One region of the Roseateles sp. GW821-FHT02E12 genome, then DNA from elsewhere that is predicted to be linked to it. Evidence: predicted binding sites of a transcription regulator. Region 1 holds the regulator's gene; each other region holds the start of a gene.

Region 1 (9,938 bases):
GCAAGGTCGAGAGTGGCAGCGCCCAGGTGCTGTCGGCGCGCGAGACCATCGGCCAGATGGTCAACGAGGTGCGCAAGGTGACCGACCTCGTCGGCGAGATCACCGTGTCCAGCCGCGAGCAGAGCGAGGGCGTGGGTCAGATCAACGCCGCCGTCAGTCAGCTCGACCAGGCGACGCAGCAGAACGCCGCGCTGGTGGAGCAGACGGCTGCCGCCGCCGAGAGCATGCGCCAGCAGACCACCAAGCTGAGCGAGGCCGTGGCGGCTTTCCGTGTCGACTCTGCGGCTGCGCCGGCTGCTGCGCGCAGCACGCCCAAGCCGGCGCCACGGCCTGCGATGGCGGGCCGGCCTGCCGCACCCAGGCCGGCGGCGCCCAAGCCCACTGCCAAGGTCTCTGCTCAGGCGCGGCCCGCGCCGGTGAGCGCAGCACCGACACCGACACCGACACCGGCCCCGGCCCCCATGGCCGCGGCGCCCACGCCCAGCACGGCCGAGGGCGACTGGGAGACGTTCTAGAAGAGGCTCGCCAGCCGCTGCACGGCGGCCTCGGACTGCGCGCGGTCGGGCTGCAGGTCGGCGTTGCCGAAATCGCCTTCACCCATGGCGGCGACAAGCAGGCCGTCGCGGCGCGGCAGCACCACGAGGTTGTGGCCGCGGTAGATCAGCGCGTAGTCCACCTCGGGCTGCGGGATGAGGCGGGCCGTCTGGCCGCGTACCGGCGTCAGGCTCGTGTCGCCGAGCAGCGTGCGCGCGCCGTCGCCGGTGCAGTTGACGATCAACCGCTCGGGCAGGCGTGCGAACTCGCGCGGCTGGCGGAACTCGCGCTGCACCAGTTCGCCGCCGTCGCGCGCGAAGTCGTCCAGCAGCAGGCGTTGGTAGGCCGGGATGTTGAAGACGAGCTGCGTGAAGCGGCGCACGTGCGGCTTGCGAAACGGATGCTCGGCGGCCGCAAGCGCCTTGCCTTGCGGGCGCAGGTCGGCGACGCGCGAGCCGAGGTCGGGGTAGTCGGGTTCCTCGACATGGCCTGCGTAGCTCGGAAGAGGTTGGTCGAAACCCTCATCGGCCACGACGAAGCCGTCATGCCATTCGACCGGGCCGGAGGGCAGGCCGAGATAGCTCTGGTGTACCTTGAACGAGGCTCGTGCCATCGCTTCCCAACCGGCCGTCCAGGCCTCGTCGGCATGCGCCTCGGTGACGATGCGCGAGTCCGGCGTCCACAGCCCCGTCGCGGCCGAGGAGTGCACGCGCGGTGGCCTGTCCTTGGCGTAGAGGCGCACCTTGTAGCCAGCTTGTTGTGCCGTGCGCGCCGTCGTCAGCCCGATGGCACCGCAGCCGATGACGGCGATGCGTTCGCCCGGCCGTGCGCCGCTGGCCTGCACCAGCGCCAGCGCCTGCTGCGCCGAGCCCCAGGACAGCGACCAGCCGCTGCCGCCGTGGCCGTAGTGGTGGACGAGGGTCTTGCCCCAGCGCCGCTCGGCCTCGATGCGCGGGCCCTGGGTGCGGAAGGGGCGGATGCCGACGGCGATGTCGATGATGCGGTCGACGCTGGCGCGCATCGCGGCCGGCAGGCGCTGCGGCGCGAAGTCCAGGCCGAAGGCGGGCAGGGCGAGGGCAGCGCTGCCGGCCGCAAGCAGATGACGGCGCTGCACGATCAGGAGGCTTGTTTTGCCAGCGACTTGCGGATCAGCGCCGCGTCGCGCAGGCGGTTGGCCGAGCCATCGGCGTCCAGCAGCACGACGGTGACCGGGCGCTTGCCGTTCAGGATGCGCATGGCCAGGCAGCGGCCCGCCTCCTCGGTGTAGCCGGTTTTGGAGATGCGGATGTTCCAGCCCTTGGCGCCCACCAGCCGGTTGGTGTTGCGCACCTCGCGCTGGCGGCCATCGACCGGCACCTGGGCCTTCTTGACGCTGGTGATGCGCTCGATCTCGCCGTAGCGCGCTGCCGCTGCCGTGATGGCCGCCATCTCCGTCGCCGTCGAGGTGTTGGCCGGCGACAGGCCGGTCGGGTCGGTGATGGCGGTGTGTTTCAGGCCGAGGGCGCGGATCTTGGCCTGCATGGCCTTCTCGAAGCCAGCCTCGCCGCCGGGGAAGGTGCGTGCCAGCGCCGCGGCGGCGCGGTTTTCGGACTCCATCAGCGCCAGTTCCAGTGCGGACTGCCGGCTCATCTGCGTGCCCACGCGCACCCGCGATCGGCTGTGCTTGAGGGTGTCGACGTCGTCGCTCGTGATGCGCAGCTTCTCACCCGGGTCCAGCTTGGCATCGAGCACGACCATGGCCGTCAGCAGCTTGGTCAGCGAAGCGATGGGCACGACGGCATCGGCATCGCGCGACATCAACACCCTGCCGCTCACGTCGTCGATGACGACCACATGTTTGGCATTGACGGGCAGCCGCAGCTGCTGAACTGGCGGGGCCTCGGCCTCGATGGCGGCTGGGCTCGGTGGCGCCTCGACCGGGTCGCGGCCTTTGGCTTGCACGACGAAGCTGGTCGCGGCGATCAGGAGAGCCGGCAGGGCCAACTTCCAGCCGGTGGCTTGAGGCTTGGGGGCGAGCAGACGCTCGATGCGGGCGAGCAGATCGCCGCCACGAGCAGCGATTGCGGGAGAGGGGGTCATGTCGGAAACATCCATTTCGGAAAGGGCGTGCAGGGCCAGGGCCAGGCGGCGTGAATCGCCGAGCAGTTCGGCCGAGATCTCGTCGGCCACCAGCTCGCGTTCATGACGCATGCGAGCCGACAGCCACCAGACGACGGGGTGAAAGAAGAGCAGGGCCTCGACGGCGCTCTGCAGCAGGTTGGCGAGGTAGTCCCAGCGCCGCACATGGGCCAGTTCGTGGGCGAGCAAGGCTTCGAGCAGATCCACCGGCAGGCGGCTCAGCAGCGCGGCCGGCAGCAGCACGCAGGGCCTGAGCATGCCGATCGCGATCGGGCCTGCCAGCTCGGGCAGCAGGCGCAGCGGCACGCTGCGTTTCAGGCCGAGGCGGCGGGCCAGCGCATCCAGGCGTGCCTGCCACTCGGCTGGTGCCGGCGTGCTGCGCCGCCGTGCACGGCCCACCCAGGCCAGGCCCAGCGCCAGGCGGGCCAGCATCAGCGTCGTGCCCAGCGCCCACGCCATGACCAGCGCCGGCATCTGCTCGGCCAGCGGTGGCAGCTCGCCGATGAATTCGGCGTCGGCAGGAGCCAGGTCCAGGCATTGGGCCAGCGGCAAGGCCAGGCACAGCCCCAGGCCGGCCGAGCAGACGGCATAGCGCCAGCGTGCCGACGCGCCGCGCATCAGCGCGAGCAGCAGCGCGGCGGCGCCGCCAACGATGGTGCCTTGCCAGACGAAGTTCACGAGGGCCCAGCCCCAGGCATTCATGGCGAGGTCGAGGCTCATCAGGCTTCGTCTCCCTTCCTGGCCAGCAGCTGGCGGATCTCGGCGCGTTCCTTGGCGCTGACATGGTTCTTCAGGGCCGCCAGTACCAGCGCCTTGCCCGAGCCGGCGAAGGCCTTGCTGATGAAGTCCTTCATGAGGGATTGCTGCAGCTTGTCCTGGGCGTGGACGGGGGCATAGAGCTGCGGGCGCTGGCTTTCGTCGCGGGTCAGCAGCCCCTTGCCGTGCATGACCTGCAACTGCCGCAGCACCGTGGCGTAGGTGGCCTCCGGGCGGTCGGGCAGCAGGGCCTCGTGCACGGCCTTGGCGTCTGCGGACCCGAGGCGCCACAGCACTTGCAGCAGGTCCAGCTCGGCGGCCGTGGGCCGCGCGGTGGCGGGGGGCTTGGTGTTCATGGAATTCAGCATAAACGTTCTAGAACGTAATGTCTAGAACTGATGTTCTGAATCCGGCAAACCACTATCCGAAAGTGCGATAGGAGCCGTTCAACAAAGCATATTTGCGGCGCAGCCTCGCCGCCTAAGCTGGCCTCGCCATCCATTCATAAACAAAACCGGAGACAAGAAATGGCGATGTTGAGGACGACATGGAGCCTGCGCCGCTGGTGCGCGGGCCTGGCTTTGGGTGCCGCCGCGGCCCTGGCGGCCGGGCCTGCCGCAGCGCTGGTCAAAGGAGCGGACGTGAGCTGGGTCAGCCAGGAGGAGTCGGCCGGCTACAGCTTCTACAACTCGTCGGGCGCCAAGACCGACCCCTTCGTGCTGCTGAAAAACCTGGGCGTGAACACCATCCGGCTGCGCGTCTGGGTGAACCCGAGCGGCGGCTGGTGCAACGGTGCCGACACGCTCTACAAGGCCAAGCGCGCCGTGGCCCAGGGCCAGAAGATCATGCTGACCTTCCACTACAGCGACTCCTGGGCCGACCCTGGCCAGCAGACCAAGCCCGCCGCCTGGGCCAGCCACACGCTCACGCAGCTGCAGGCCGACGTGTACGCGCACACGCAGGGCATCCTGAGCTACCTGAAGACCAACGGCGTGACCGTGGACTACGTGCAGGTGGGCAACGAGATCAACAGCGGCATGCTGTGGCCCCAGGGCCAGGCCTCGGGCTCCAACTTCAGCAACCTCGTCTCGCTCATCAACAACGGCTATAGCGCCACCAAGGCCGTGTTCCCGAGCGCCAAGGTCGTGCTGCATCTCGCCAACGGCTACAACAACACCGTGTTCCGCTGGTTCTTCGACGGCATGAAGGCCAATGGCGCGAAGTACGACGTGATCGGCCTGTCGCACTACCCCACGGCCAGCAACTGGAGCAGCCTCAATGCCCAGCTGTCCACCAACATGGCCGACATGGTGTCGCGCTACGGCAAGCCGGTGATCGTGGCCGAGACGGGCATGGACTGGCAGCAGGCCAGCGCGGCCAAGGCCATGCTGGCCGATGTGATGACGCGGCTCTCGGCGTTGGGCTCCAACGGCTTGGGCGTCATGTACTGGGAACCGCAGGCCTACCCCGGCTGGCAGGGCTACACCTGGGGTGCGCTGAACGGCTCAGGCTACTTCACGAGCGCGCTGGATCCGTTCTGACCGTTGCGGGTCGAGCGCCGGGCCGGCTCCCAAGCCGGCTTCGCTTGGGCGAGGGGCTCACGACTTTGCGTCCAGCTCGCGGTGGCGCTTCAGCACATGGCCGTGATGGCCGAACTGGCGAGCCAGCATCTCGACGAGATAGACCGAGCGGTGCTGGCCGCCGGTGCAGCCGATGGCCACAGTCAGGTAACTGCGCTGGTCGGCCGCGAAGTTGGGCAGCCAACGCGACAGGAAGCCGGCAATCTGGCCCATCATCAAGCCGACTTCCGGCTGGGCCGCGAGGTAGGCGGCCACCGGCGCGTCGCGGCCAGTCAGCGGGCGCAGCTCGCGGTCGTAGTAGGGGTTGGGCAGCACGCGAACGTCGAAGACGAAGTCCGCGTCGCTGGGCACGCCGTGCTTGAAGGCGAAGCTCTCGAAGACGAGCGTGAGCTTGGCGCCGGCGTTGGGGCCGACGAGGCCGGACAGCCAGGCGCGCAACTGGGCTGGGCGCAGCTGGCTGGTGTCGATGACGGTGGACTCGGCCTTGAGGCCACCCAGCAGCTCGCGCTCCAGCTTGATGGCGTCCAGCAGCAGGCGGTGGCTGTCCTCTGCGGCGCCGTCCAGCGTGCCGAAACCGGTGTCGCGATCCTCGCGCAGCGGGTGAGGGCGGCGCGTCTCGGAGAAGCGACGCATCAGCGCGTCGTTGTTGGCGTCCAGGAAGATGGACCGCACCGCAACGCCCTTGGCGCGCAGCTCCTTGATCAGCGGCAGCAGCAGCGGCAGGGAACTGGCCGAGCGCACGTCCACGGCGATGGCGACGCGGCGCTCACCGCGCTGCTGCTCCAGCCTCAGGAAGTCCAGCAGCAGTTCGGCGGGTAGGTTGTCGACGCAGAAATAACCGGCGTCCTCCAGCGCATGCATGGCCACGGACTTGCCGCCGCCGGACATGCCCGTCAGCAGCACGACGTCACCCTGCAGTTCGGTATCGGGACTCAAGATTTGGCCTTGCGCGGTTTCATGGCGGTGGACGCGTCCAGCATCTCCTGCGCGTGCGCCAGGCTGGTGGACGACAGGCGCTCGCCGCCCAGCATGCGGGCGATCTCGGCGACGCGCGCCTCGCCGGCCACCGGGCTGACGGAGCTGACGGTGCTCTTGCCTTGCACGGCCTTGGCAACGACGAGGTGGCGGTCGGCACAGGCGGCGACCTGGGGCAGGTGGGTGACGGCCAGCACCTGGCGCCGCCCATCGGACGAATGCCCGAGCTGCTTCATGAGTCGGCCCACGGTCTCGGCGACAGCGCCGCCGATGCCGACGTCGATCTCGTCAAAGATCAACGTGCCGGGCGCATTGCCGGTTGCCGCCTGACTGGCCGTTACGGCGATGGCCAGCGCGATGCGCGACAGCTCGCCACCGGACGCCACCTTGCCCAGCGGCCGCGGCGTGCTGCCGGCATGGCCAGCGACGAGGAATTCGGCGGACTCGACGCCGAAGCTCTGCGGGCCGTCGGTCGGGTTCAGGGCGATGTCGAACTGGCCACCGGCCATGCCGAGCTGCTGCATCGCGGCCGTGACGGCCGAGGCGAGCTGCGGCGCCGCCTTCCTGCGGGCGCGGCTGGCGGCCTGGGCCTCGGCGTCGAAGGCCTTGCGCGTGGTGGCCAGCGCGGCTTCGAGCTGGGCGGGGTCGCTGGCGGCGTCGAGTGTCGCGAGCTCGGCCCGCCACTGGGCCAGCAGCGCCGGCAGTTCCTGGGGCTGGCGGCGGTAACGGCGTGCCAGCGTCATCCAGGCGGATACGCGTTCATCCAGCTCGGCCAGCCGCGCCGGGTCGAGGTCTGCCTTGTGCAGATAGGCCGACAACGTGTGGCTGGCGTCCTGCAACTGGGCTTGCACGTCGCGCAGGGCCTGCACGGCGGACAGCAGGCGGCCGTCGTGGTCGAGCACGCGTTCGAGCTGGTCCAGCGCGCCGCCAGCCAGGGACTGGGCGCTGGGCTCGGCTTCGTCCAGCGCCTCCAGGGCCGATTTGGCCGCATCGATGAGGGACTGGCCGTGGGATAGACGCCCGTGCTCGGCGTTCAGCTCCTCCCACTCGCCTTCGGCCGGTGCCAGGCCATCGAGCTCGCCGATCTGCCAGGCCAGGCGCTCACGCTCGCGCAGCGCGTCGGCCTGCTGGCCCTGGGCCTTCTGCAGGGCCTCGGCGGCCTGCTTCCAGGCAGCGTGGGCGCGGGCCAGCGGCGCGGTGTCCAGGCCGGCAAAGCCGTCCAGCAGCTCGCGCACGGCGGCGGGGCGGGTCAGGCCTTGCCAGGCGTGCTGGCCGTGGATGTCGAGCAGGTGGTCGGCCAGTTCGCGCAGCTGGGTCAGCGTGGCAGCGCCGCCGTTGATCCAGGCGCGGCTCTTGCCGGCGGCGTCGATGACGCGGCGCAACAACAGGGCGTCGTCTGCATCGAAACCGGCCTCGTCCAGCCAGGCGCGCAGATGCGCCGGCGTGTCGAACTCCGCGCAGATCTCGGCCTTGGCCGCGCCTTCGCGCACCACGCCGGCGTCGCCCCGGCCCCCGAGGGCCAGTTGCAGCGCGTCGATGAGGATGGACTTGCCCGCGCCCGTCTCGCCGGTCAGCACGGCAAAGCCGGGCTCGAAGTCGAGCTCCAGCGTGGGGACGATGACGAAATCCTTGAGGCTCAGGTGCCGCAGCATCTAGACATACCAACGCAGTTTGCGACGCAAGGTCGCGTAATAACTCCAGCCCTTGGGGTGCAGGAAACGAACCTGGTGCTGGCTACGCCGCACGGTGATGGTGTCGCCGTGCAGCAGGCTCGCCAGGCTTTGCATGTCGAAGTTCACCGACGCATCGCGCCCGGCGACGATCTCCAGGCGCACCTCGCCCAGGTCGGGCAGCACGATGGGCCGGTTGGACAGGGTGTGAGGCGCGATCGGCACGATCAGCCAGCCGGCGATGCTGGGGTGCATCAGAGGCCCGCCGGCCGACAGCGCATACGCCGTGGAGCCGGTGGGCGAGGCCACGATGAGGCCGTCGGCCCGCATGTTGGCGACGAACTGCTCGCCGACCTCGATCTTCAGCTCCACCATGCCGGCCGTCGCGCCACGGCTAACGACCACGTCGTTGAGCGCAAGGCCCGAAAAGATGGACTCGCCGTCGCGCCAGACTGCACCTTCCAGCATCGCGCGGGGCTCGACCTCGTAGTCGCCCGCCAGCACCGGCGCCAGCGACTCGCGCCAGCGCTCGATGGGGATGTCCGTGATGAAGCCCAGGCGCCCCTGGTTGATGCCCAGCAGCGGGATGCCGTAGGGCGCCATCTCGCGGGCAAAGCCCAGCATCGTGCCGTCGCCACCGACGACGACGGCCAGGTCGCAGTTGCGGCCAAGCTGGTCATGCGAGAGGGCGTCGTAGCCACTCAGGCCCGTGTTCAGGGCGGTCTCGGCTTCGAGGGAAACATCCAGCCCGCTGGCGCACAAGAATTGGGCGATTTCCTCCAGCACCGGCTTGATGCCCGGCGCCTGATGCTTGCCCACGATGGCGACATGTCTGAAGCGCTCGGCCATGCATCAAATTACACCACAGGGGTATCGCCTCTCTCCCAAGGATTGGGGGTGTCCATAGAATGGAGAGATGCTCGACGAGCGCTCCAAATCCCTGCTGAAAACCCTGGTCGAACGCTATATCGCGGACGGGCAGCCGGTCGGCTCGCGCACGCTGTCCAAAGCCTCGGGTCTGGAGCTGAGTCCAGCGACCATCCGCAACGTCATGGCCGATCTGGAAGAGCTCGGCCTCATCGCCAGCCCGCACACCAGCGCCGGCCGCATCCCGACGGCGCGTGGCTATCGCCTTTTTGTCGACACCATGCTGACGGCCCAGCCCGGCCTGATCGGCGTGGAGACGGCCCAGCTGCAGCCCGACCAGCCCCAGCGCGTCATCGCCAGCGCGGCGCAGATGCTGTCCAACCTGTCGAGCTTCGTCGGCGTCGTCACGTCGCCCAAGAAGCCCAGCGTCTTCCACCACATCGAGTTCCTGCGCCTTAGCGAGCGCCGCGTGCTGGTCATCCTCGTGTCGCCCGACGGCGACGTGCAGAACCGCGTCATCTTCACAGCGCAAGACCTCAGCCAGGGCGAGCTTGCCGAGGCCAGCAACCGGCTCAACGCCGGCTACGCGGGCCTCACCCTCGAAGGCGTGCGCGAGCGCCTGCGCCATGAGGTCGACGCGCTGCGCGGTGAGATCGCCGGGCTGATGAGCGCCGCCGTGCAGGTCGGCACCGAGGCCATGGCGCAGCAGGACGAGCAAGTCATCGTTTCCGGCGAACGAAATTTGCTGACCGTGCAGGACTTCAGCCACGACATGGGCAGCCTGCGCCGCCTCTTCGACCTTTTCGAGCAGAAGACGCAGCTGATGCGCTTGCTCGACACGTCCAGCCGCGCCGAGGGTGTGCGCATCTACATCGGCGGCGAAAGCCAGGTCGTGCCGTACGAGGAGCTTTCCATCGTCAGCGCGCCCTACGAGGTCGACGGCCAGGTGGTGGGCACGCTGGGCGTCATCGGCCCCACGCGCATGGCCTACGACCGCATGATCCAGATCGTCGACATCACGTCGCGCATGGTCGGTCAGGCACTCAGTCAACGCTGACTAGAATTCGCGCCTCCTTCCCGGGGGCCGTTAGCTCAGTTGGTCAGAGCAGAGGACTCATAATCCTTTGGTCGTTGGTTCAAGTCCAACACGGCCTACCACTTGATGCACATCCGTGCATCGGCACGCCTACAGCCGCGCTGCAAACCGCCTCAGCTGCTCCAGCACAGGCTCGATGTCGCCACCGCTCGGCAGCTCCACATAGATGTCCCCGCCCAGGTCGACTGGCATCTTGGTACCTTGCTCTTTCACGATGAGCACGCGATCCTTGCCCTTGGCGTGGATGAAGTAGCCGGCTTCGAAGACGACGTTGTCGCGCGGCACGGCACTGTGGCCTTCGCCGGTTGAAGCCAACTCGTCGTCCCGTGTGAAGAGGAAGAT
Region 2 (9,938 bases), on a different contig from region 1:
GAACCATGGCGGTGACGATGACGTCGACCCAGCTCGTCTGCAGGAAGCGGTGCATGCGCGGGCCCAGCGGCGAGTCCGCGATCTGGTGGTCGACCTGCTCGCGCAGCAGGTCGCGCCAGTCGTTGCGCAGGTGCTCACGCTCCAGCGCGGCCAGGGCAACGGCATTGAGCTCGCCGCTCTGGCGCGCCTGCGTGTCGATGCGGGCATCGACGCGCGCCAGCACTTGCTGGAAGAGCAGGGCGGTCGGTGTCGGTGCGTCGACGAGGAGCTGGGCCTCGGCTTCCATGAAGCGCAGGAAGTCCACGAAGCGCGGGTCGTCGGCGCGGTCGAAGGCCATGCCGTGGGAGGCGACGCGGTTCAGCAGCGCCCAGGTGGGGTGGTCCTGGCGGCGCAGCAGCATCGCGTCGCTGCGCGCCAGGCGCACGACGGCGATCTGCAGCCGCGCCAGCAGGGCCTTGAGCGGCGGCAGCAGGCGCGGGTCGGCCAGGATCTGGTCGTAGAGCCGGCTCAGCATGTCCGGCCCGGTCGTGCGCACGAAGGGGGCCGGTGCCAGCGGGTCACGCTGCGTCAGGGGCGCGAGGCCCTGCGGTCGGGAATTGATGACCTCAACGCGGCGTGACAGGCCGTCCAGCGTGCCGTGGTTCGCCGGCCGCTGGCCAACGCCGCGGGCGGCCGCCAGGCGCTGGTGAGCCAGCGGATCGGTCTGGGCATGGCCGTGCGAGGCCACCATGTCGCTGATGTCGGCGTCGCGCAGCGTGGCGCAGATCTGGGCGTAGAGGCGGTGCAGGGCGCGGGCCAGCGGCGTTGCGGCCACGCGCATCAGCTCGTACTGGGTCTGCGCGCCGAGCGGGCTGGACGCCAGCGCATGGTGCAGCGCGTGGGCGTAGAGGGCGGGGCGCAGCGGGTTGTCGCGTTCGCGGGCCCGGGCGGTGCCGCGCAGTGCGGCGAAGAAGTTGCCGATCTGATGCAGTTCGGCCCGGTTCAAGTCCTCGGCCGTATGGGCAACGTGGGCGATGGCCACGTCCTGCAGGGCCTGGTGTTCGTCCACGAGGCTGAGGCTTTCCAGGCCGCCGAGCTGCAGCGGGGCGCGGTGCAACGGGTCTTCGCCGCGGCGGCCGGCCTGCAGCAGCTCGATGAGCTTGCCTTCGAAGTCGGCGGCGAAATGGGCGCGCACCTTGCGCCAGGCCTCGCGCAGCGGGTAGTGCTGGGGCTGGGCATCGAGTTCGTCATGCACCACGTTCAGCAGTTCACGCGCAAGAGGCCCGGCCTCGGTCAGTGCGTGGTCAAGCAGGTCGTGGGGATGCAGGCTGGAAAGCATGGATGCATTGGGGCGGCGAGATGAGATTATCTGGCGCCAAGCTGGTGCGCCCCGGCGTGTTGCCCACTCTTACCCACCCCCGAACCGCATGGCAAACGCCAGACTTCAGAACCTTTTCACGCTTTTCCAGTCTGGGCGACATGCCGAGATGGCCGCACAGGCGCGAGCCCTGCTTGCTGAGCAGCCGCAGGACGGTGACCTGTGGAAAGCGCTGTCCGTGGCCCAGCAGATGCTCGGCGAGGACGCGCTGCCCGCGCTGCGCCGCGCGATGGCGTTGCTGCCAGGCGACGCGGAATTGGCGGCCAACCTGGGCGCTTTGCTGGCGGCGCGCGGCCGCTGGGATGAGGCGCGTGCCGCCTACGAGCAGGCGCTGAGCCTGCAACCCCGGCTGGCGGGTGCACACAACAACCTCGGCAACGCGCTGCTGGCGCTGCGCCAACCGGCCGAGGCGTTGGCCGCTTTCGACGTCGCCTTGGCCTTGCAGCCAGGGCTGAGCGCGGCGCTTGGCAACCGCGCACGCGCGTTGCTGGCCCTGGAGCGACATGACGAGGCGGCCGATGCCTTTGGGCGTGCCATCGCCGCGCGGCCCGTTGACGCCGGCCTGCGCCTGCACGCCGCCACGGCACTGACCGCAGCCGGCCGCGCCGCCGAGGCCGTGACGCAGCTGCGCGAAGCCGTGGCGCTGGCGCCGGATCGCGTCGAGGCCGGGTTCATGCTGGGCAATCTGCTCAACGATGCGGGTGACGTGGTGGGCGCGGCCGATGCCTGGGAGCATGTGCTGGCCCGGGACGCCGGCCATGCGGAAGCTGCCTGCAATCTGGCGGTACTGCGACCCGAGCGCGGCGAAGCCGTGTTGAGCGCTGCGCTGGCCGCGGGCGTTGACGGCGAACGCCGCGCGGCCGTGCTGGCCAATCTGGGCGGGTTGAGGTTGCAGGACGGGCGCTTCGGCGAGGCTGTGGACAGCTACCGACAGGCCCTGGCCGAGACGCCCTCGTCGCGCCAGGCGCTGAGCAATCTCGCCCAGGCCCTGAAACGGCAAGGTGCGCTGGACGAGGCGGACGCGGTGTTTAGCCGCCTCATCGACCTGGACCCGGCGCTGACGACGGCGCGCAGCGACCGGCTGCTGCTGCGCAGCTACCGGCAAACCAGCGCCGACGAGGCCGGGGGCCTGCGGACCGAGGCCGAGGCTTTCGGCCGTGTCGTGCGCGCGCCGCAACTACAACGCCCGGCGCGGCCAGCTGGGCCCTTGCGCGTGGGTCTGGTGTCTGCCGACTTGCGCGGCCACCCGGTAGGGCACCTGGCCGAGGCCTGGTTGCCGGCGCTGGCGCAGCGCTGCGAACTGTTTGTCTACGCGAACTCGCGCGCCGACGACGCGCTGACGCAGCGGCTGCGCGCGGCGGTGCCGCATTGGCTCGGCGTGACGGATCTCGACGATGCGGCACTGGCAGCGCGCATCGCGGCCGATGGCATTGATGTGCTGGTCGACCTGAACGGCCACACCGGCGGGCATCGCCTGGGCGTGTTCGCGCGCCGGCCTGCGCCGCGCCAGTTCAGCTGGCTGGGCTATGCCGCCAGCACGGGGCTGGCCGAGATGGACGGGTTCATCGGCGACCGCTGGCTGTTGCCCGACGGTGCCGAGGCCGGCTTCGTTGAACCGCTGCGGCGGTTGCCGCAGAGCTTCACGGTCTACGCGCCATCGCCGGATGCGCCCGCCGTTGCGCGGCGGGATGGCGGTTTCTGCTTCGGCAGCTTCAACGCGCTGCACAAGCTGGGCGACGAGGTGCTGGCGCTTTGGGCCCGTGTGCTGGACGCGGTGCCTGGCAGCCGGCTGCTGCTGAAAGCGCCGGGCCTGCAGCATGCGGCCGAGCGCGCAGCGCTGCTCGGCCGCTGGCCTGGCGATGCGGCGCGGCTGGATCTGGAAGGCCCAGGCCCGCTGGCCGACTACCTCGCCGCCTTCGGCCGCATCGACATCGCCCTCGACCCCTTCCCGCACAGCGGCGGCATGACGACGCTGGACGGGTTGTGGATGGGCGTGCCGGTGCTGACGTTGCCTGGGCCGGCACCGATCTCGCGCCAGGGCTTGAGCTTCATGCAGACGCTTGGCCTGGCGCAGGACTGGGTTGCGGCGGACGCGGGCGACTTTGCGCGCCTGGCTGAGCAGCACTCACGGGACCGCGTGGGCCTGGCTGCGTTGCGCGCCAGTTTGCGCGAGCGCATGGCGGCCAGCCCCCTGTGCGACGCCGGCCGCTTTGCCGACGAGCTGCTCGCCCAACTAACGGCATGATGCGCGGCGCTCCACTCCCGCATCGTCCATGAAGCATTTCGTTCTTCTGCTCAGCCTCATCGGTGCTGGCGCTCAGGCCGACGAATCCGCACCCAAGCGCGAGGACCTGCCCTTGTGGGAGATCGGCATCGCAGCCGCCGGCGTCTCGCAGCAGGCCTATCCGGGGTCGGATCAGCAGGTCCGCCGCGCGCTGGCGCTGCCCTACCTGGTTTACCGCGGCAAGGTGCTGCGCGCGGATGGCGACGGCGCCGGCCTGCGCGCGGTGCGCACGGAACACTTCGAGCTGGATGTGTCGTTCTCGGGGTCGCTGAGTTCGGGCTCCGAATCGCTGCGGGCGCGCGAGGGCATGGCGCGGCTGGGCACGTTGGTGGAGGCAGGGCCGGTGGCGCGCTGGTTCGTGAACGGGCGCGGCGCCGGCGAGCGCATCACCCTCGATCTGCCGCTGCGCGGGGTGTTCGAGGCGCGCAACCCCAGCCGGCATCGGGGCATGAGCTTCGAGCCCAGGCTGAGCTGGCAGTACCGCCCCAAGGCGGACGGGTGGGGGTATGGGTTGAGCGTTGGCGCGCTGTTCGGCGACCGCCGGTTGGGCTCGACCTTCTATGGTGTGGCGCCCGGTGAGGCCCGGCCGGACCGGCCGGCGTTCGACGCGCGTGCCGGCCTGATCGCCTGGCGGCTTGGCGGCAGCCTGACGACGAGCCTGACGCCAGACCTGCGCGTCTACGCCTTCGGCCGCTTCGACAGCCTGGCCGGTGCGGCGAACCGCGAGAGCCCGCTGGTGCGGCAGATGACGGGCGCCAGCTACGGCATCGGGCTGAGCTACACGCTGAAGCGCTCGGCCGCGCGCGCTAACGACTAAGGCCGGTTCGGACGTGCAAAAAGAAAAGGGGCTGCCTGAGCAGCCCCTTCGTTCGTCAGCGACGGGTGTGTCGCCGGCGTGGACTTACATGTCCATGCCGCCCATGCCACCCATGCCGCCCATGCCACCAGGCATGCCGCCGCCGGCTGCGTCGTCCTTGGGGGACTCGGCGACCATGGCTTCGGTCGTCAGCATCAGCGACGAGACCGAAGCGGCGTTCTGCAGGGCAGTGCGCGTCACCTTGGTCGGGTCCAGGATGCCCATTTCGATCATGTCGCCATAGGTGTCGTTGGCGGCGTTGAAGCCGTAGTTGCCCGAACCGGCCAGCACGGCGTTCACGACGACGGAGGCTTCGCCACCGGCGTTGTAGACGATCTCGCGCAGCGGGGCTTCGATGGCCTTGAGCACCAGCTTGATGCCGGCGTCTTGGTCGGCGTTGTCGCCCTTGATGGCGCCAGCAGCTTGCTTGGCGCGCAGCAGCGCGACGCCGCCACCAGCCACGATGCCTTCTTCAACGGCTGCGCGCGTGGCGTGCAGCGCGTCTTCGACGCGGGCCTTCTTTTCCTTCATCTCGACTTCGGTGGCAGCACCGACCTTGATGACGGCAACACCGCCGGCCAGCTTGGCCACGCGCTCTTGCAGCTTTTCGCGGTCGTAGTCGCTGGTGGCTTCCTCGATCTGGATGCGCACTTGCTTGACGCGGGCTTCGATGTCGCCCGCAGCGCCGGCGCCGTCGATGATGGTGGTGTTTTCCTTGCCCACTTCGACGCGCTTGGCCTGGCCCAGGTCAGCCAGCGTGACCTTCTCGAGCGTCAGGCCGACTTCTTCGGCGATGACCTTGCCGCCCGTCAGGACGGCGATGTCTTCCAGCATGGCCTTGCGACGGTCACCGAAGCCAGGCGCCTTGACGGCGACGACCTTCAGGATGCCGCGGATGGTGTTGACCACCAGCGTCGCCAGGGCTTCGCCTTCGACTTCTTCGGCAATGATCAGCAGCGGACGGCCAGCCTTGGCGACTTGCTCCAGCGTGGGCAGCAGGTCGCGGATGTTCGAGATCTTCTTGTCGAACAGCAGGACAAACGGGTTGTCCAGCAGCGCGGCTTGCTTCTCGGGGTTGTTGATGAAGTAGGGCGACAGGTAGCCGCGGTCGAACTGCATGCCTTCGACGACGTCGAGTTCGCTGTCCAGGCTCTTGCCGTCTTCGACGGTGATGACGCCTTCCTTGCCAACCTTGTCCATTGCTTCGGCAATGATGCGGCCCACTTCCACGTCGCTGTTGGCCGAGATCGTGCCGACTTGAGCGATTTCCTTGGAGGTGGTGGTGGCCTTGGAGGCCTTCTTCAGCTCGGCGACCAGGGCGGTGACCGCCTTGTCGATGCCGCGCTTCAGGTCCATCGGGTTCATGCCGGCGGCCACGTACTTCATGCCTTCGCGGACGATGGCTTGGGCCAGGACCGTGGCGGTCGTGGTGCCGTCACCGGCGTTGTCAGACGTCTTGGAAGCAACTTCCTTGACCATCTGCGCGCCCATGTTCTGCAGCTTGTCCTTCAGCTCGATTTCCTTGGCCACGGACACGCCGTCCTTGGTCACGGTGGGGGCGCCGAAGGAGCGCTCGAGCACCACATTGCGGCCCTTGGGGCCCAGGGTCACCTTGACCGCGTTGGCCAGGATGTTCACGCCTTCAACCATGCGGGCACGTGCCTCGCCGCCAAAGATCACGTCTTTTGCTGCCATTTGATTCTCCGAATACTTAAATTGGGGTCAGAGACAATTTCTCTGAGTCAGTCGGGGACAGAGCTCGCGCTAAGCGCTTCGGTCTGTCCCGCAAGACATTACTTCTGCACCACAGCGAAGAGGTCTTCCTCGCGCATGACCAGCAATTCGTCGCCATCGACCTTGACGGTCTGGCCCGAGTACTTGCCGAACAGAACGCGGTCGCCGACGACGACATTCAGGGCCACGAACTCGCCCTTGTCATTGCGCTTGCCCGGGCCGACGGCCAGGACTTCACCCTGATCGGGCTTCTCGGCGGCGTTGTCGGGGATGACGATGCCCGAGGCGGTCTTGGTTTCTTGCTCCAGACGGCGAACGATCACGCGATCGTGCAGGGGGCGCAGTTTCATGGAATCTCCTTGAGAGTTGGAACCGAAGCGGCCGCAACGCTGGGCGGCTCGCCGAAAAATGGGGCCGCGGAATCGACCCGATTTCGTTAGCACTCAATCGCATCGAGTGCTAGCAGTCCAGGATTATAAGGACGGACTGTGGCGATTCAAGTCGCCCGGTCGCGCTTCAATGTGTGCGCCGGAAAAGAAAAACGACCGCCGCGGCGGTCGTTTTTGAGGAGGCGTGAAGCTCAGCGAGCAGCGCGCTTGCGGGCCCAGCCCAGCGCGCCCAGGGCGCCGAGCACCAGCGCGACGCTGGTCGGCTCGGGCAGGCGACCGTTGGCAGCGGGTGTCGTGAAGCGCAGATCGTCAATCAGGAAGGCTTGGTCAAGGCCGGTGAAGATGACGGAGCTGGCCACGCCGGTGAAGCTCAGCGAAACCGTGTTCGACCAATTGCTGAAAAGGAAGCCGCCACTGCCACCGGTGCCAGCCAAGTTGTCCAGACCCGTTCCCAGTTCGTTGCCTGCAGCGTCGTAGACGTGAACCGCTAGTTTTGACCCGCTGTTGCTGGCAGAAAAGACGAAGGACAGCGCATCGATGAAGCCATCGGCCAGGCTCAGCGTCAGCGACTCACCCTTGTTCGTCTTTCCGATGTTGGGTTGCTTGGCCAGCCAGAGCGCGCCGCAACTGTTGGTGCGAGTGAAGCTGATGCTGCCATGGCAGACGGCAGTCGCCGACGTGGCGCCCCAAGCAGCGCCGTCGACATTGACGCCTTTGTAGATGGCGGGGAGATGGGCGGTGGCCGCCAGATCCTCGAAATCCAGGAAGACCGCGCCGGCCATGGCCGATTGCATAGTTGCCGTCAAGGCGAGTGCCAGAAGTTTGCTCGTCGTGCGCATGGCGTTCTCCGTCCAGGGTTCGAGTTGGGTTTGTGGTCGGGACTGTAAACAAGCACTCTCATACCGGGCGCTGCCGCGCCCCTTCAGTTGAGGGGGCCTGGAGGCCGTGAGACCGCGCTTAGGGGGGTGATTTGGAGCCTGTGCGGGAAATCACGGGGCGGACGGGTGCCGGCGACGCGCCGGGACCCTTGGTTACACTGCCTTGGGTGGAAACCAAATGGCTTGAAGACTTCGTCAGCCTGGCCGAGACGCGCAGCTTTTCCCGCTCCGCCCAGCTGCGCCATGTGACCCAACCGGCGTTCTCGCGGCGCATCCAGGCTTTAGAGGCCTGGGCCGGGGTCGACCTGGTTGACCGTTCGTCCTATCCGACGCGGCTGACAGCCGCTGGCGCCACCTTGCTGGCCCAGGCCGTCGAGTTGCTGGGCAACCTGCAATCGACGCGCAACATGCTGCGCAGCCACCAGGCGGCCGACCAGGACATGATCGAGTTCGCCGTGCCGCATTCGCTGGCGTTCTCCTTCTTCCCGCACTGGCTGATGGGCCTGCGCCGTGGCTTTGGCGCCATCAAGTGCCGGCTCAATGCAGCCAACGTGCATGACGCAATGCTGCAGCTCAGTGAAGGCAATTGCGATCTGCTGCTGGTCTATCACCACGCCAGCCAGCCGTTGCAGCTGGACCCGGAGCGCTATCAGATGGTGTCGCTGGGCCACGAGACCTTGTCGCCGTATGCCAGGGCCGACAGCCAGGGCGAGCCGATGTTCCGCCTGCCGGGCCGGGCCGGCCAAAAGATCCCTTTCTTGAGCTATGCCGCTGGCGCCTATCTCGGCCGCCTGGTCGAGCTCATCGTCAAGGAAGCCGACTTCGCGCTGAACCTGGACGCCATCTACGAGACCGACATGGCCGAGGGCTTGAAGGCGATGGCGCTGGAAGGCCACGGATTCGCTTTCCTGCCCGCCAGCTCCGTGCAGAAGGAACTGGCCAGTGGGCGCCTCGTGCCGGCCGCTGCGTCGGGCACCTTCAGCGTCAGCATGGAGCTGCGCATCTATCGCGAGCGACCCGAGATGTCGCGCCGCCAGAAGCCCGCAGCCCAAGCGCTCTGGGACTATCTTGCGTCCGCGGCATGACCCCATCCCGCTTGCGCATGCATCGTGTAAACCCGTATTCGAGCTGAGTGCGCGCCGTGGTCTGCTCACGGCTGTTATCGATATCCACTTCCTGTTGTTGGAGTCTCCATGAAGAATGTTTTGCTCGTCGCAGCCCTGATGGCCGGCGTCACCGCCGTGCATGCCGAAGACACGCTGAAGAAGATCAAGGACAGCGGCTCAATCACGATGGGCGTGCGCGAATCCTCCGGTCTGTCGTACACCATTGGTGACGGCAAGTACGTCGGTTATCACATCGACGTCTGCGAGCACGTCATTGCCGACCTGCGCAAGCAGCTGGGCAGCAAGATCGAGGTCAAGTACCAGCCCGTCACGTCGGCCAACCGCATCCCGCTGACCGTCAATGGCACGGTCGACCTGGAGTGCGGCTCCACCACGAACAACGCCGCCCGCCAAAAGGACGTCGCCTTCGCCGTGACGACCTATGTCGAGGAAGTGCGCATCGCGGTGAAGGCCAACTCGGGCATCACCGCGATCAACCAGCTCAACGGCAAGACGGTGGCCACAACCACCGGCACCACCTCGGTGCAGACGCTGCGCAAGCATGAGCGCGCCACCGGCGTGGACTTCAAGGAAGTCTTCGGCAAGGACCACGCCGACAGCTTCCTGCTGCTGGACTCCGGCCGCGCCGATGCCTTCGTCATGGATGGTTCCATCCTGGCCAAGAACATCGCCACGTCCAAGGCCCCGGCTGACTTCAAGATCGTCGGCGAGGTGCTGTCGGTCGAGCCGATCGCCATCATGATCCGCAAGGAAGACCCCGGCTTCAAGACCGCGGTCGACAACAGCATCAAGGCCATGATGAAGTCGGGCGAGCTGGCCAAGCTGTACGACAAGTGGTTCCTGCAGCCCATCCCGCCGACCAACACCAAGATCGGCCTGCCGCTGTCCGCTGCGACCAAGGACGCCTGGGCCAACCCCAACGACAAGCCGATGGAAGACTACGCCGCGAAGAAGTGATTCGCGCGTTGCTCTGAACCACCGCAAAGCGGGTGCCTGGCACCCGCTTTGCTTTAGATAGAAGGCTTGAGGAGAGAGCCATGAGTTGGGACTGGCAGTTCTACTGCAACGACACCGCCACCGGAGAGGCGGTCGCCGGCTGCTTCGGCCCTGGCGGCAAGGAGCAGACCTATCTGCAATGGATGCTGAACGCCTGGGGCTGGACGCTGAGCGTCTCGGTGCTCGCGCTGTTCGTTGCGCTGGTGATCGGCTCCTTCATCGGCATTGCGCGCACCGCACCCAACCGTTGGTTGGCGAGGTTTGGCGAGGCCTGGACAGAGCTCTTCCGCAACATCCCGCTGCTGGTGCAGGTCTTC
Region 3 (9,938 bases), on a different contig from region 1:
TTCATCGCCGCCACCTCGATCTGGCGGATGCGTTCGGCCGACACGCCGTACTCGGCCGCCAGCTCGTGCAGCGTCATGCCGCCCGACGCGTCGTCGTTCACCTTCAGCCAGCGCTCTTCGACGATGCGGCGGCTGCGGGCGTCCAGCACGTCCAGCGCGCGGTGGATGCCGTCGCCGGCGAGCTCGTCACGCGAGCGGGCCTCGATGACGCGGGTCGGCTCGTGGCTGTCATCGGCCAGGTAGGCAATGGGCGCGAAGCTCTCGCCGTCGTCGTCGGTCTGCGGCTCCAGGGCCACGTCGCCGCCCGACATGCGGGTCTCCATCTCCAGCACTTCCTCGCGCTTGACGTTCAGCGTGCTCGCCACATGCGCCAGTTCGGCTTCGGTCAGCGTGTTGCGATGCGTCTGGCCGTCGGCTTGGCCGGCCTTCAGCTGGTGCTTCATCGAGCGCAGGTTGAAGAACAGCTTGCGCTGGGCCTTGGTGGTGGCCACCTTGACCATGCGCCAGTTCTTCAGGATGTACTCGTGGATCTCGGCCTTGATCCAGTGCATGGCGTAGCTCACCAGGCGCACGCCCTGATCCGGGTCGAAGCGCTTGACGGCCTTCATCAGGCCGACATTGCCTTCCTGGATCAGGTCACCCTGGGGGAGGCCGTAGCCGACGTACTGGCGCGAGATGGACACGACCAGGCGCAGGTGCGACAGCACCATGCGGCCGGCGGCTTCCACATCGCCCTTGTCGCGCAGGCTGCGCGCGGCCGAACCTTCTTCCTCTGCGGTCAGCAGCGGCAGGCGGTTGACGGCGGAGATGTAGGCGTCCAGATTGCCCAGTGAGGGCACGACGGCCCAGGGACTGCGAACGGCAATGGCGGAAGAAGCAGACATCGTCTTGAATCCTTGCTAAACCGCGGCGTGAACTGCCGCGGTGAACAGGATATTAGCACTCTGGTTCGGTGAGTGCTAAGTTCGATGGTGCGTCAGCTGGAATGCATTGTTTCCAACGGTGAAACAGTGGGCAGGCGCTAACTTACAGCCATTCCCAGCCACGGCGACGCTCAGTCGACGAGGCCGAAATCCGGGCTTTTGATCATCGCCTCGATGTCGAGCAGGATCAGCATGCGCTCGCCGAGCTTGCCCAGGCCGGTGATGAAGCGGGCGTCCAGCGCGGCCGGCACTTCGGGGCGGGCCTTGATCTCGTCGGTGCTCAGTTCCAGCACGTCCGAGACCGAGTCGACCACGATGCCGACAACGCGGCCGGCCACGTTCAGCACGATGACGACAGTGAAGGCGTTGTACTCACCGGTGTGGCCGAGGCGAATGCGCAGGTCCACGATGGGCACGATGACGCCGCGCAGGTTGACGACACCCTTGACGAAGGCCGGCGCGTTGGCGACGCGGGTGGGCGCCTCATAGGAGCGGATCTCCTGCACGCGCAGGATGTCCATGCCGTATTCCTCCTCGCCAATGCGGAAGGTCAGGAACTGGCGGCCATCGGTTCGTGCCGAGGTCTGCACGGCCTGGGCAGCGGTGCTGGGAACGAGGTCGGTGGAGCTCATCGGACGCTGCTGTCTTTTAGAAAAGCTGGGCCTTCATTCTGCCCGCTCCGCGTCTTGCCCCGGCGCCAACAATTCATCGATCAGGCCCAGCAGCTCACGAACGTCCAGCGGCTTGGTCAGGTAGTGCCGGGCGCCGGCCGCGCGGGCGGCGGCAATCTGCTCCGGCTGGGCGTTGGCCGACACGACGATGACGGGCGGCGGGTTGCCGACGTCACGCAGGTGGTGCAGCAGCGTCAGGCCATCGCCGTCGGGCAGTTGCCAGTCCAGCAGCAGCAGGGCCGGCGGGCGCTCGCGCAGCGCGCGCAGGCCGGCCTCGATCGTGGGTGCCACTTGCAGCTCCAGGCCCGGGCGCTGCTCCAGGATGCCGCGCATCACCTCCGCGTTCAGCGGGTTGTCCTCGACGTAGAGCAATCGGCGCCGCGGCCCGGCGCGCGGGCCGGTGGGCTCGTCGGGGGGTGTCTCCCGCGGCGCCGCAACGGCGGCCTTGGCCGCGGCCAGCCTCAGCACGAAGCAGGCCCCAGGGCCCTCGATGGCCTCGGCGCGCAGGCTGCCGTTCATCATCTCGGCCAGGCGCTGGCTGATGACGAGGCCGATGCCGGTGCCGGGCAGGCCGCTGCGCTCCCGGCCCAGGCGGTTGAAGGGCTGGAAGAGGCCCGCGCGCTGCTCGGCCGTCAGGCCCAGGCCGGTGTCGCGCACCGCGATCTCCACCCAGCCCGGCTGCGGGCTGCTGGCCTCGATGCTGACGCTGCCGCCGGGGCGGTTGTACTTGACCGCATTGCTGAGCAGGTTGGTCAGGATTTGCGTGACCCGCGTCGGGTCGCCGATGAGGCTCGCGGCGCCCGGGTCGATGCGCTGGCTGATGGCCAGGCCGCGCTCTGTCGCCTGGCCCTGCACCAGGGCCAGCGCCCGGGCCAGCAGCGGCGACAGCGCCAGCGCAACCGGCTCCAGCCGCAGCGAGCCAGTCTCGATGCGCGACAGGTCCAGCGTGTCGTTGATCATCTCCAGCAGATGCCAGCCCGCCTGCGCGATCTGCTGGGCGCGGCCGCGCTGGCCGGGCGGCAGCGGCTCCGCGGCATCCATCTGCATCAGCTGCGTGAAGCCGAGGATGGCGTTCATCGGGGTGCGCAGCTCATGGCTCATGCGCGACAGGAACTCGTTCTTGGCCTGGTTGGCCGCCTCGGCCGCCTCGCGTGCGCGCCCCAGCTCCTCGATGCGCAACTGGTCGGTGATGTCCTCGACGACGCCCACCAGCCGGTGTGGCCGGCCGTCCGCGCCGCGCAGCAGGCTGACGAGGACGCGCGCGTTGGCGATGCTGCCGTCCGGGTGGACATAGCGCTTCAGCCGCCGGTAGAACGGGATCTCGCCGCGCATCAGCCGGCGCCCCAGGCGAATGTCCTCGCGGCGGTCGTCGGCATGCGTCACGTCGATGGAGCGCTTGCCCGCCAGTGCCTCGGCCGAGTAGCCCACCATGTTGCAGAAATGCGCGTTGACCTCCTGGAACCCGCCGTTCAGGTCGGTGAAGGCGATGCCGATGGGCGCGGTCTCGAAGATGCTGCGAAAGCGCTGCTCGCTCTGGCTCAGCGCGCGTTCGCCCTCGGCGCGGTTGGCAATCTCGCGTTCCAACGCCGCCGTGCGGTCCTTCACCAGCGCCTCGACATGCTGGGTGCGGCCCGACATCAGCAGCAGCAGCGCGCCGACCATGGCCGTCGCCAGCAGCCCCACCAGCGAGAACGTCCAGCTGCGGCCCGGCGGCGGCAGCATGCCGGGCAGGTCGTACATGCGCACCTCCCAGTGCCGGCCGCCGAACTCCAGGGGCATCTTGACCAGGGGCAGGGCCGAGTCGCTGCCGCGCTGCACGGCCTCGCAACCCAGGCGGCCGCCGAGCCGCGGGTAGAGGGCGCCCGGCTCCAGGTCGACGAGGCAGGCGCCCAGATGCTCGGGCCAGTCGGCGGACAGCCGCGACAGCAGCAGGTCCGGCCGCAGCGTCGCGAAGACGACGCCCTCCAGCGCCTCCTCGCTGGGCCGCGCCTGGCTGCGGTACAGCGGCTGGTAGATGACGACGCCTACCGCGGACTCCTTGTCCTGCGACAGCTGGAAGCCGGCCGACGTCACGGTGCGCCCCGCCGCCGCGGCCTTCTCGATGGCCGCGCGCGCGCCTGGAATGGTGCGCACATTGATGCCCAGCGCGCCAGCATTGCGCGACAGTGGTTCGATGAGCCGGATAGCCAGCATGTCCTCGTCCGCCGGCGGGCGCAGATCGCCGGCACGTACCCGGTCGCGGGCCTGGTAGCCGCCGGGGAAGGCATCAGCCGCCGCCGCCGCGTTGAAGCGCTCGACATCCGCACGCGCCACGCGCAGCGTCAGCCCCAGTGCGATCAGCGGGCTGTCCTCGGTCAGGAAACCGCTGGTGGCGCGCGCGAACTCCTCTCGCGTCGGCCGCGGCTTGATCTTGACCATGCCGTGCACGCCTTCCAGCGCCAGCAGCGGCTCGCGCAGGCGGCCGGCCAGGGACTGGGCCGCGGTGGTGGCATCACGCGTGAAGTCGGCGCGGTTGCGCTGGCGATCCCATTCCACGGTGGCGGCCACGCCCAGGCCCACGAGCAGCGTCGTCAGCAGCATCGGCAGGCCGACGCTGAGGCGCCGCGTCGCCCAGGCCGAGCGGGGTTGGCCGATCAGCGCCAGCGTGATGGGCGCGGCGATCAGCACGCCCATCAGGTCGCCGGTGTACCAGACCGTCCAGACCAGCCCCATCTGCTCGCTGCCGATGACGCCGACGGCCTTCAGCAGGAGCGTCGCGCAGGTCGGGCTGATGAGCCCGGCCAGCGCCACGGCGGCCAGGTAGGCGGCGATCTCGCGTGGCGACGCCAGCACCAGCGGCCGGCCGCACCAGTGCCGCATCAGCAGCGTGCCGCCTGCCGCCTGGGTTGCGGCGCCACAGCCGATGCCGGCCGCCAGCAGCGTCGCGCTGTCGGTCATGCTCGCCATTGTCGTGGCCTGCACCACGAAGGAGCCCAGGGCGACGGCCGGCAGATAGCGCAGGCCCCACACCAGCAGCACCGCCAGGCCCCAGCCCGCGGCCGGGTAGATGGGCGCCACCTGGTAGGGTGGCAGCACCATCAACAGGCCGAGCCGGCCGAGCAGGTAATAGACAAGAGTGATGCCTGCCGACAGTGCCAGGTAGCGGCTGACCGTGCGGGCATTCAACTCCGTCACCTTGCGCCCTTCGCGCTACGCGCTGTCCCGCCAAGCGGGAGCTGAGTCCCTTCGGACGGCCGGGCGGGTCTCATTCAGCCTGGGCCTCGCGCAAGGTCTGCATCACCGGGCGCTGCAGCACGCCCCGCAGGCTCCACCAGCCAGCGGCCCAGGCCAGCAACGCGCCGAAGAGCGCGCTGACCAGCGGCACCCAGGGCTTGAGCTGCCAGTCGAACTGGAAGACGAAGCGCGCCAGCAGTGCCGCCAGCACCAGCGCCACGCCGCCGGCCAGGAAGCCCGCCAGCGCGCCGACGCCCAGCAACTCGGCGCGCTGTACCTGGGCCAGCAGCGACGACGGCGCGCCCAGGGCACGCATCAACCCGAACTCACGGGTGCGCGCCTCGCGCGTGCTGCCCACGGCGGCCAGCAGCACGACGAGCCCCGTCGCCAGCGTGAAGCCGAACAGGAACTGCACGGCCTGGATGACCTGGTCCAGCACGCCCTGCACCTGGTTGAGCTGGGCCGACACGTCGATGACCGTCAGGTTCGGGAACTGCCTCGCCAGCTCGCGGTCCAGCTTGCTGCCCGCCGCGGGGGTGCGGTAGGCGGCGATCTGCGTGGCCGGCAGGTCGGGCAGCTCCGCGGCCTCGAACAGCACGAAGAAGTTGACCCGCATCGACGACCAGTCCACCTTGCGCAGGCTGGTGATGCGGCCCTGCACCGGCTGGCCGGCGATGTCGAAGGCGAGCTCGTCACCGAGCTTGAGCCCGAGCGTCTGCGCCAGGCCCTCCTCCACGCTCATGCCCATCTCGCCCGGCTTGGCACTGCCCTTGGCACCGCCCCACTCGCCGGCCACGATCTGGTTGTGCGCGGGTTTCTCGGCCGTGTGGCTGAGGTTGAACTCGCGCTCGGCCAGGCGCTGGGCGCGATCCTCGGCGAAGCGCTTGCCTTGCACCGCTTCGCCGTTGATCGTCGTCAGCCGGCCGCGGATCATCGGATTCCAGTCGTAGTCCTTCACGCCGGCGTCGAGCAGCGTCTTGCGGAAGGCCGTGGTCTGGTCGGGCTGGATGTTGATGACGAAACGGTCCGGCGCCGCAGCCGGTGTCGCGCGGCGCCAGCTGTCGATGAGGTCGGTGCGCAGCAGCACCAGCAGCGCCAGGGCCAGCAGGCCGACGGCCAGCGAGGACACCTGCATGACGGCAAAGCCCGGCCGCGCCGCCACCTGGCGAGTGGCCAGCAGCAGCCAGCGCGGCACGCCAGCGCCGCTGACATTGCTCGGCACGACGCGCCTGAGCAGCTTCACGGCGCCCCAGGCCAGCAGCGCGAACAGCAGCACCGCGCCGGCAAAGCCCGCCGCCGCGATGGCGCCGAGCATCAAGTCGCCGGCCAGCACGACCAGGATGGCCGCGAGGCCCGCCACGCCAGCGCCCAGCACCAGCAGCGAGCCCGCCTTGGGCGCGCCGAGGTCGCGGCGGATCACGCGCAACGGCGGCACGGCCGCCAGCTGCAGCACCGGCGGCAGCCCGAAACCCAGCAGCAGCGACAGGCCCAGCCCCAGGCCGAGCAGCGCCGGCCACACGCTGGGCGGCGGCAGGTTCACCTCGATGAGGCCGGCCAGCAGCGACACGAAGACTTGGTGCAGCGCCAGGCCGATCAGCACGCCGGCCAGGCTGGCGGCCAGCCCCGCCAGCAGGAACTCCAGCCCGTAGGCCTGGGCGATGCGCCGCTGCGACTGGCCCAGCACGCGCAGCATCGCGCAGGCGTCCAGATGCCGGGCCGCAAAATCGCGCGCGGCCAGCGCCACGGCCACCGCTGCGAGCAGGGCCGACAGCATGGCCACCAGGCGCAGGAAGCGCGCCGCGCGGTCCAGCGTCTGGCGCATCTCGGGCCGGCCCGATTCCAGCGACTCCAGGCGCACGCCGCGCAGTTTGTCTTTCTCGACCAACTGCTCGGCTGCGGTCACGAAGCGGCGCACCGCGTCCGGCGTCGCACCGGCGCCGGGCACGAGGGCCACGCGGTAGGTGATGCGGCTGGCCGGCTGGACGAGGTGGGTGGCGGCCAGGTCGGCTTCGGACAGCATGACGCGCGGCGCGAAGTTCAGGAAGCCGGCGCCGCGGTCGGGCTCGGTCTCGATCAGCGCGGCGAGCTTGAGCTGGCTGTCGCCGAGCAGCAGCAGGTCGCCGAGCTTGAGCCCCAGGCCGTCGGCCACGGCCGGGTCGACCCAGACCTCGCCCGCCGCCGGCGCACCGCCACGGCCGGGCAGGGCCTCGCGCAGCGCGATGCTGCCGCGCAGCGGATAGCCGCCGCTGACCGCCTTGACCGCAACGAGGCGGCTCTCGCCCCCCTGCGCCTCGGTCGCCCGCGCCATGCTCGGGAAGGTCGCACTGCGCACCGTGGTCAGCTTCAGTTCGGTGGCCAGGTCAACGAGGGCTTGGGGCGTGGGCTGATCGCTCGCGACGACCGCATCACCGCCAAGCAACTTGGCGGCATCGCGGCGCAAGCCCTGGTCGAGGCGATCCGACAGGAAGGCCACGGCACACAGCGCCGCAACGGCCAGCGCGACGGCCAGCATCAGCAGCCGCAACTCGCCGGCCCGCCAGTCCCGCAGCAGCTGGCGCCAGGCGACGGCCAAGGTGGTTGGCGGACGCTGGTCGTGCGAGGCAGGGGACATCATGCGCGCGACTTTAGCCGCGCATGGCCGCGCGAGAAGCGGCTCAGCGGTCGTTTGTTGCGGCCAGTGTGGCGCGCGCCGCATCCCGCCAGGCCGGCTCGGCCGCGTCAGCCCGCCGAACCGCACGCTCGGCCGCGGCAACGGCGCCGCCACGGTCGCCCGCATCCAGCCGCAACCGCGCGAGATTGATCCAGGCCACGGCGCTGTCGTGGCGTTCGGCCACGGCCTCGAAGGCCGCGCGGGCGCCGGCCGCGTCGCCCGCGGCGTTCAGCGTGTTGCCCAGGCCGATGCCGGCCAGCAGGTTGCCCGGCCAGCGCGCCAGCAGCGTGCGGTAAGCCACCGCGGCGCGGGCCGGTGGTGCGGCGCGCTCGAAGCCGACGGCTGCGTCCAGCGCGTCGGCCTCGGTGGCCGTGGCCGGCAGCCGCTCTGGGGGCAGCACGGCGATGGCCCAGTGCCCGCCGCGCGCCCAGGTGTATTCGAAGGTGCGCAGCGCCAGCGTCGCCCGCTCGGTCGTGCCGGAGCGCAGGATCACTTCGCGCTCGGCGAGGTCGTAGCCGACCACGACGGCGTAGTGCCAGCGCGGGATGAGATCCAGGCCGAGGTTCTGCAGCACGACGACGGCGTGTCCTGCCGCGACCTCGCGCAACAGCGCCTGAAGGTCCCGCGGCAGCCGCGTCGCGACGGCGCCCTGGCGACGCGTGCCGCCCAGCATTTCCAACTGCAGGCTGCCGGAGCGCGACGGCAGGAAGACGGCGTCGGCCAGTCGGTCAGGGTCGGCGGGCAGGCCGATGTCGGCCAGCGCCATGGCCAGCGCCGCCGGGCCGCAGTGGTCGCGCGTCTGGGCAAAGAAAGGCACTTCGGCCCGCTCGGCGCGCACCGGCAGATCCTGCGGCTGCGCTGCCAGCAGCGCAGCCGTCTGTGGCGGCGTGAAGAAGCTCGCGCAGCCGCTCAGCGCCAGCGCGGCGAACGCGCCGGCAAACCGCCCGATCAACGCACGGAGCGTGTGAACGGGAACACCTTGGTCAGCCCCAGGATGTCGGTCACCAGCAGGATGATGAAGATGGTGAACAACACGCCGAGCACATCGCTGCTGCCGGCGGGCGCCTGGTCGATCTGCGTCAGCATCTGCTGGGCTTCGGCATCGCTGAGTGCATCGACGCGGGCGCGCATTTCGTCGGTGGAAACGCCGCGGGCCTGCAGCATGGCGGCCAGGTCGGCGCGGTCCAGCGTCGCCTGCAGCTTGGCGTGAGCCTCGCTGCGTGTGGTCGACTGCATGGCGGTGGCGGCCTGCTCGGTGCTGATGAGTGCCGTCGGCGCCGCTTGCGCCATGCCGCTGAAGACCAGGGAGGCGGTGAGGACGGAAGTGAGGATGCGCCGTGCGTTGTTCATGTGCTTCTCCTGCTGGGGCGAGGCGGTGATGGGATGGGCAGGCATGCTAGTGCCCGCCTTGACTGCGTTCGCCGCGCCATCACCATCTCGCGGCCTTGTCCTACACGCGGGCCGTGGCTCCGTCGTCACGTAAACTCGCGCCCCGATGCGGGTGTAGTTCAATGGTAGAACTTCAGCTTCCCAAGCTGACTACGTGGGTTCGATTCCCATCACCCGCTCCAAACAACAACGGCCCCTCGAGGGCCGTTGTTGTTTGGAAAGGGGTCTTGGGATGAGACCCCACCCGGGTTCGCTCAAGGACAGCCAGTGGCTGTCATTGGACGTGCCGCAGGCACGGGCCGAGTACCAGCGAGGCCGAGGATTCGGCCCAAGCCGATTCCGAGCATTCCCACCCCCGCGGTCAGCCCTCAACCCAGCTGACCCTTCCCCTTCCCGCCGCCTTCGCCAAATACAACGCCCGATCCGCCGCCTCAACAAGCCCCTGCGCCTGCGTCCCCGCCGACACGCCCAGGCTGATCGTCACGCAGCCTTCCACCCCCGGATGCGGCAGCGCCAGGGCCCGCACGGTGTCCTCCATCAACTGCGCGACGCCGATCGCCCCGGCCAGATCGGTTTCCGGCAGCAGGCACACGAACTCCTCACCCCCGTAGCGCGCCAGCAGGTCTGTCGGCCGGCGCAGGCAGGCTCGCAGCGCCGCGGCAACCCGGCGCAGGCAGTCGTCGCCGGCCAGGTGGCCCAGCGCGTCGTTGTAGCGCTTGAAGTGATCCACGTCGGCCAGCGCGATGGCCAGCGGCGCGCGGGTGCGCTGGGCGCGGCGCGTCTCGGCGATGAAGCGTTCGTCGAAATGGCGGCGGTTGTGCACGCCGGTCAGGCCGTCGACGAAGGCGAGCTCGCGCAGCAGGTCGGCCTGGGCCTTGAGCGTGAGCTGGGTGCGCACGCGGGCGCGCACGACGGTGGGGTTGAAGGGCTTGGTGATGAAGTCGGCCGCACCGGCGTCCAGCGCCCGGGTTTCGTCCTCGGGCCGGTCCTGCGAGGTGACGAAGATGACGGCGATGGAGCGCAGCAACGGGTCGGCCTTGAGCTCGGCGCAGAGTTCGTGGCCGTCCATGCCGGGCATCTGCACGTCCAGCA

Evidence for each region. The regulator HrcA, encoded in region 1, represses chaperone genes, less so after heat shock. The targets are predictions, from matches to a motif close to TTAGCACTCNNNNNNNNNGAGTGCTAA.
Region 2: AC07V5_RS09910 (co-chaperone GroES) is a predicted target of HrcA. The motif match lies at 6,668-6,694, and genes of this name have one in related genera.
Region 3: rpoH (RNA polymerase sigma factor RpoH) is a predicted target of HrcA. The motif match lies at 937-963, and genes of this name have one in related genera.

What each region holds. Positions count from the first base shown of each region.
Region 1 is NZ_JBWKVK010000005.1:413,852-423,789, forward strand. It holds gene AC07V5_RS29135 (methyl-accepting chemotaxis protein) at 1-515, shown strand, start outside; gene AC07V5_RS29140 (FAD-dependent oxidoreductase) at 512-1,648, opposite strand; gene AC07V5_RS29145 (M56 family metallopeptidase) at 1,651-3,372, opposite strand; gene AC07V5_RS29150 (BlaI/MecI/CopY family transcriptional regulator) at 3,372-3,764, opposite strand; gene AC07V5_RS29155 (glycoside hydrolase family 53 protein) at 3,936-4,949, shown strand; gene rapZ (RNase adapter RapZ) at 5,007-5,924, opposite strand; gene recN (DNA repair protein RecN) at 5,921-7,615, opposite strand; gene AC07V5_RS29170 (NAD kinase) at 7,616-8,482, opposite strand; gene hrcA (heat-inducible transcriptional repressor HrcA) at 8,550-9,557, shown strand; tRNA gene AC07V5_RS29180 (tRNA-Ile) at 9,582-9,658, shown strand; gene AC07V5_RS29185 (TIR domain-containing protein) at 9,687-9,938, opposite strand, start outside.
Region 2 is NZ_JBWKVK010000001.1:2,115,390-2,125,327, forward strand. It holds gene AC07V5_RS09890 (DUF1631 family protein) at 1-1,318, opposite strand, end outside; gene AC07V5_RS09895 (tetratricopeptide repeat protein) at 1,467-3,602, shown strand; gene AC07V5_RS09900 (MipA/OmpV family protein) at 3,631-4,458, shown strand; gene groL (chaperonin GroEL) at 4,543-6,192, opposite strand; gene AC07V5_RS09910 (co-chaperone GroES) at 6,291-6,581, opposite strand; gene AC07V5_RS09915 (PEP-CTERM sorting domain-containing protein) at 6,812-7,459, opposite strand; gene AC07V5_RS09920 (LysR substrate-binding domain-containing protein) at 7,666-8,583, shown strand; gene AC07V5_RS09925 (amino acid ABC transporter substrate-binding protein) at 8,692-9,582, shown strand; gene AC07V5_RS09930 (amino acid ABC transporter permease) at 9,663-9,938, shown strand, end outside.
Region 3 is NZ_JBWKVK010000002.1:225,242-235,179, forward strand. It holds gene rpoH (RNA polymerase sigma factor RpoH) at 1-884, opposite strand, end outside; gene AC07V5_RS11800 (chemotaxis protein CheW) at 1,055-1,555, opposite strand; gene AC07V5_RS11805 (CHASE domain-containing protein) at 1,589-4,768, opposite strand; gene AC07V5_RS11810 (ABC transporter permease) at 4,839-7,421, opposite strand; gene AC07V5_RS11815 (PA2778 family cysteine peptidase) at 7,462-8,409, opposite strand; gene AC07V5_RS11820 (PA2779 family protein) at 8,406-8,852, opposite strand; tRNA gene AC07V5_RS11825 (tRNA-Gly) at 8,955-9,028, shown strand; gene AC07V5_RS11830 (diguanylate cyclase) at 9,208-9,938, opposite strand, start outside.